DNA from 2 places in the Ochrobactrum sp. AP1BH01-1 genome. Region 2 is predicted to be linked to the other one. Evidence: riboswitches for the same ligand, from Rfam matches in the RefSeq annotation. Region 2 holds a riboswitch; the other holds the start of a gene.

Region 1 (3,207 bases), on a different contig from region 2:
CGTCCTGCCAGGGCTGGCCACCGTGAGCGACCGGTGTGATCCCCTGTTCCTTGAACTTATCAAGCAGCGCGATCAGTTCGTCCCAGTTGGTAGGTTCCTTGCCGCCAGCCTTGTCGAGCGCGGCCTTGTTGATCCACATCCAGTTGGTGGAGTGGACGTTGACGGGAGCCGCAATCCAGTGGCCATCATACTTCGCAAATTCCTGCAAAGGAGCCGGGATAACCTTTTCCCATCCCTCCTTGTTGGCGATCTCATCAAGATTGCCAAGAGCACCCTGCTCCGCCCAGTCGCGAATATCGAATCCGAGCATCTGCACTGCCGTCGGCGCATTGCCTGCCGTGACGCGCGCGCGCAAGACCGTCATGGCTTCCGTACCACCACCACCGGCAACCGGCATGTCGGTCCAGCTGATGCCCTTCTTTTCAAGATCTTTCTTAAGAACGTCGAGCGCGGCTGCTTCACCGCCCGCAGTCCACCAATGCAGAACTTCCACGTTCTGCTTATCCTGCGCGTTGGCAAAAGGCGCCATTCCGGCGAGCAAAGCGCAGGCGGCCGTACCCATCGCAGCGAGCTTCAAAAATTTATGCATATCTACCTCCCGTAGAAACAATCGAAACAGACTATCGGATATCCGCCCAAGCTCTCGCTTCTGCGCGGCAATCCATCTCGTCATTCCATCCGCGCCTCCTCGGCACAGATTTGAAACCGGCTGCTTCGCACATCCGGCTCGTCCTATTCACTGCCGCAATACGCGTCGAAAGCTTTCGCTTTCACCTGCGCCCCAGCCGCCTCGCGACGTTTTAATTGAAATCCTCCATCCCACTCTTACGTCGCTTTATCCCAATTGACAACGTTGTCTTTTATGAATGAGAAATGATCCCAAGACAAGCTGTGAGGCACAGGATAGGCTCAAACCCTATCAGGCTGTCAATATCCTCCTAAAGATAAAAGGGAGGAATTCAATCGATTAAACCACAGGTAGAGGCCGCACCTTGAAAAATCCTTTATAAATCAATGTATTGCCAGATTTACCACGCCGTCGTATGCCACCGCTCGCAAATGCCATCATCTCCCCTGCTTCCGGTTGAAAATAACTCCAGCACAAATTTCTCCCGCCGGACTGGACAAGGCCGCAAGGAGCTCATAATTTCGTGCCGCTCGCACAATGGTGTGCGGGCTTGTTCTCGGGGCGGGGTGAAACTCCCCACCGGCGGTATGAAGCGACAGTTTCGAGCCCGCGAGCGCCTGAACACATGACTGCTCGGTTATTGTTCAGGGTCAGCAGATCCGGTGAGATGCCGGAGCCGACGGTTAAAGTCCGGATGGAAGAGAGCGATTGAGCGTCAGGATCGTGTCACTCAGGCACCGTCCATGCGTTCTTTTGTGCGCCCTGATTCTAGTTTCGTGAGGAACCTATGAACCAGAGCTATCCGAACAAGACTTCATTTAAAATTGCATTCATTCAAGCTCGTTGGCACGCTGATATTGTCGATGAGGCCCGCAAGAGCTTTATTGCAGAATTGTCTGCCAAAGCCGGAGCTAATGTGGAAGTCGAAATTTTCGACGTTCCTGGTGCTTACGAAATCCCCCTCCATGCCAAAACCTTGGCCAAGACCGGAAAGTACGCCGCTATCGTCGGCGCGGCTTTCGTGGTTGATGGTGGTATTTACCGGCACGATTTCGTGGCAACCGCCGTCATTAACGGCATGATGCAGGTTGGACTGGAGACAGAGGTTCCAGTGCTCAGCGTCGTCCTGACGCCTCATCATTTCCATGAAAGCAAGGAGCATCATGATTTCTTCCATGCTCACTTCAAGATCAAGGGCGTGGAAGCAGCCAATGCTGCTTTGCAGCTTGTGAGTGAGCGTAGCCGTATTGCCGCGCTTGCTTAACGAGTGCCGACCGGCCTTTAAGAAAAGGCCGGTCCTTCTCCGATGATGCGCTCGCAGTGCGCATAAACGTCGAAGTCATCACCGCGCACCAATGCAACGAGCGTAAGGTTCGCTTCATCTGCCGTTCGAATGGCCAAAGCCGTTGGCGCAGAGATGGCAGCCAACACCGGCGCGCCAAACATAACTGCTTTCTGTACCATCTCGACAGAAACGCGACTGGTAATCACAACGATACCGTCTTGCGGTGCACAACCGTTGAGTGAGACCGCGCCAACAAGTTTATCCAATGCATTGTGGCGCCCGACATCCTCACGAATCGCAATAAGCCCTTTGTCCGGAACATAGAAACCCGCTGCATGAACTGCATGGGTCTGAGAGTTCAACTGTTGCTCGTCCGTAAGAGAGGCGACAGCCATCGAAATATCGAAGGGAGAAAATTTTCGACCGCCTTGTTGCAATGCCTGAAGCGGTCGCAACGCATGATCAATTGAGTCTATCCCACACAGGCCGCACCCGACCGGGCCAGCCATGAATCTGCGTCGTGCGGCAAGCCTCTGCTCCGGGCGCTCCGATAGCCGGACCTGCACATCGATGCCATTCTCAAAGGCAACGACCTCAACCGCTTCTATCTCGGAAATATCATCCACAATATTTTCGGTGAGAGTGAAGCCTATCGCGAAGTCTTCAAGATTGTCAGGGGTAGCCATCATCACGGCCTGGGTCGAGCCGTTATAGCTCACCGCCACAGGAACCTCCTCAGGCACCGCGCGCGTACCCTCGTGGAATCCCGACACACGATGCGCGATCCGTGCAGTACTCCGGCTCGCTCTATGAATCGTCATCTGAACCGCTCTCCCAACATCGCATCCCAACTCCAGCAGTTTCATGTGGCATGAAAACAACTTTAATGTAAGTTGCCACCGAAAAAGCCGTCGCAAGTTGGGCGGCAAGCGAGGAAAACATGGATATTCGGCAGATAGACGACAATTATTCGGTTTCAGGGCAGATCGAACCTGACGATGTGCGCGACATTGCAGCAGAGGGATTTCGTACGATTATCTGCAACCGGCCAGATGGCGAGGGAGGCCCTGATCAGCCCGAATTCAGCGAAATCGCACGCGTCGCCCAGAAAGCCGGACTTGCTACCTACTATATTCCAGTCGTCGGCGGTCAGTTGACGCAGGAAGATGTGGATGCAATGGCAGCAGCACTGGATGAAGCCAAAGGTCCCGTGCTTGGCTACTGCCGATCCGGTGCGCGTTCTACGAATATCTACGGGATCGTACAGCAGCAAAAGCGCGGATAAAGAACGAGC
Region 2 (3,207 bases):
TGCAGACCAGTTCCCCCTTTTCGCCCCGTACCGGCCTGCCATCGTCGTTCCAGACATCGACGGCCATGCCAAGCCCCGCGCCCTGAATTTCGCCCTGCCATACCGGCTCGGTCGGCACGCCCAGCACGAAGCAGGAGACAATATCCGTACCGCCGGAAATGGAGGCCAAATGCACGTCCTGCTTGATTGCTTCATAGACGAAGGCAAAGCCTTCCGGCGATAGCGGCGATCCGGTCGAAGAAACGGTGCGCAGCGCCGACAGATCATGCGTCTCACCGGGTTTCAGCCCGGCCTTCAGCACGGCATCGATGAATTTTGCCGAGGTGCCGAAATAGGTCATGCCTTCGGCCTGCGCATAGTCGAACAGTACATTGCCATCGGGATAGAAGGGCGAACCGTCATAGAGCAGCAGCGTTGCACCCGATGCAATGCCCGACGCCAGCCAATTCCACATCATCCAGCCGCAGGTGGTGAAATAGAAGAAGCGGTCATCCTCGCGCAAATCCGCATGGAGGCGGTGTTCTTTCAGATGCTGCAACAGCACGCCGCCCGCCCGATGCACGATACATTTCGGGATGCCAGTCGTGCCGGAGGAAAACAGGATATAGAGCGGATGATCGAAGGGAAGCCGCGTAAACGCCACCGGCTTTGCAGCAAATGGAGCAAGCGCCGCATCGAGTGCAACACCCTTTTCAGCCTTGTTGGCGACCGCTTCCGCCTCGCCCAGATAGGTGACGATGACCGCGCGTTTCAGCCCCGGCAGTTTTGCGGTTACTTCGGCAACCTTGTCGGCCACGTCGATGCGCTTGCCGTTATACCAGTAGCCATCGCAGGCGAAGAACAGCTTCGGCTCGATCTGACCGAAGCGGTCGAGCACGCCCTGGACGCCGAAATCCGGCGAGCATGAGGACCAGACCGCGCCGATCGATGAAGCGGCCAGCATCAGCGCAACCGCTTCCGGCATATTGGGCATCATGCCCGCCACGCGGTCGCCGGGCTCCACGCCCTCCGCCAGCATGAATTGCTGCAGCTTCGACACCAGCGCATGAAGATCGTCCCATGTCAGACGGCGCTCGACCTTGTCTTCGCCGCGAAAGACGATTGCGTCCTCACGGCCTTTGCGCCGCAGCAGGTTTTCCGCGAAATTGAGCCTTGCTTCGGGGAAGAATTTTGCCGCACGCATGTGGCCTTGATCAACCAGTGCCTTGCCGCCGCGTTCGCCGATGACCTCGCAGAAATCCCAGATGAGCGTCCAGAACCCCGCACGATCCTCGACAGACCAGCGATGCAGCGCCACATAGTCCGGCAGGCTGAGGCCCGACCGCTGTTCGGCGCGAATGCGGAATTGCTCCAGATTGCTGCCGGCAATACGCCGGGCATCCGGCTGCCACAGCGGATGATCGTGCGAAAACTGCGTGGGGACTGCGTTGGTGCTCATCATTCCTCCCAGAACCATGCGGAGCCGGCCTCTTCGGGCAACCCCGTTACGGATTTCTAGAAGAGAGTTGCGGATACGTCCATGCTTTTCCATGGCATGGCGATCAGGCGAGCGTCAAACGCTCGCCGCCCGCACCCGACTGCGAATGCCGCATGGTATCGATTCAGCTTCCCCGGGCATATGCATCTTGCCTTGCGAAAAAACGCGGCCTATTTATCGCGAGCGCCGGACGCGACTTCATGCCATTCGGTGCAAAAGAAATATCCAGTTCTCAGGGCGGGGTGAAATTCCCCACCGGCGGTAACGGGTGAAACACCCGAAGCCCGCGAGCGCCTGACACGGCAGACGTGTCAGGGTCAGCAGATTCGGTGCAATTCCGAAGCCGACGGTCATAGTCCGGATGAGAGAGAACGAGGTTGGAATCATGCCCGGCTGGACGGCTTGCCGTCTTCGTCGTGCAGCTTTTCTTCCCGTACCCTGAGGTAACAGGCTTAAAAAAGGGAAGAAACCGTTGAGCCAACTTGCCTCTGCCCCAACTTTGAAACCGACCGTGCGCGGCGCAGCGCTGATGGTCGCGGCCTGTTCGGCCTATGCCGCAGTCAATGTCGCCACCCAATGGGCTGGAACGCGGACCGGCATTCCATCCGTCATCATCGCCTTCTGGCAATATGTGATCGCCCTGGTGCTGACATTGCCCCTGCTCATCCGCGATGGCGCGCGGGCCTTGCGCACCAGCCGCCTCGGCTTTCACGTCATGCGCGTCGCGCTGGCCGCTGCTGGCGTGCAGGTCTGGATTTACGCGCTCGCCCATGTGCCGATCTGGCAGGTGGTTGCCCTGTCCATGACATCGCCGTTCTTCGTCATTCTGTGCGCGCGGCTGTTTCTGCGGGAAAAGGTCACGCTGGCGCGTTTGGTCACTACATTCACCGGGTTTGTCGGAGCATTGATCATCATCGCGCCGTGGTCGGATTCCTATACGGTCTATTCACTGCTGCCGGTCCTCGCCGCAGCGCTCTGGGCAGGCTATTCGGTGATGACCAAATATCTGACCCGTTTTGAAAAGCCCGCCAGTATCTCGGCCTATATGCTGGTGCTGCTCACGCCCATCAATGCGGCGCTCTGGCTGGCGTCGGGCCTCAGCATGTCGACAATCACCGCACCGGGTATCGAAATCTGGTCGATATTGATCGTGATCGGCGCTTTCACCGCGCTGGCGCAATATTTCCAGATCGCAGCCTATTCGATCGCGGACGCTGTTTATCTGCAGCCCTTCGACGACCTGAGACTGCCGATCAATGTGATTTTCGGCTGGATCGTTTTTGCCGCCACGCCCGGCATCAACTTCTGGCCGGGAGCCGCCCTGATCGTCGGCGCATCGCTATACCTGATGCGGCAGGATAGCGGCACGACGCGCACCGCCTGACCAGGCGGGAGCGTTGCCTGCCTATCGGGAGACAGGCAGGCCGCCTTGTGTCGATTCAGCAGGCCCGCTCATGCCTTGCGACCTGCCAACCCAGCCATCTATCCTCTTCACCAGCCAGCGGTGCAGAGGATTCTCGAACAGGTGATAGGCGGCAGCTGCGGTCAGAACACTGGCAACAGCAGCGCCGCCGATGACCAGAACCGCGCCCGCAGTCGTCTCGCTCCATCGTTCCGGCACTATTCGGAAAAACAGCATCCCGACCAGCGGATGCAGAATGAAGATACCGAAGCTGTAACGGGAGAGCTTCGTCAGCACGCGCCATTGCAGCGGCGTATGGATGCCCTGG

What was found. Region 2 has a riboswitch for FMN ahead of J9800_RS19615 (DMT family transporter). Riboswitches for the same ligand answer to the same signal wherever they lie in the genome.
Region 1: another riboswitch for FMN. It lies ahead of J9800_RS02835 (6,7-dimethyl-8-ribityllumazine synthase); the one in region 2 lies ahead of J9800_RS19615 (DMT family transporter).

What each region holds. Positions count from the first base shown of each region.
Region 1 is NZ_JAGPOU010000001.1:625,236-628,442, forward strand. Features, by position in the region: gene J9800_RS02830 (ABC transporter substrate-binding protein) at 1-589, opposite strand, end outside; FMN riboswitch at 1,177-1,338, shown strand; gene J9800_RS02835 (6,7-dimethyl-8-ribityllumazine synthase) at 1,416-1,892, shown strand; gene fdhD (formate dehydrogenase accessory sulfurtransferase FdhD) at 1,910-2,734, opposite strand; gene J9800_RS02845 (protein tyrosine phosphatase family protein) at 2,854-3,198, shown strand.
Region 2 is NZ_JAGPOU010000005.1:372,260-375,466, reverse strand. Features, by position in the region: gene J9800_RS19620 (acetoacetate--CoA ligase) at 1-1,438, opposite strand, end outside; FMN riboswitch at 1,702-1,854, shown strand; gene J9800_RS19615 (DMT family transporter) at 1,950-2,861, shown strand; gene J9800_RS19610 (acyltransferase family protein) at 2,883-3,207, opposite strand, start outside.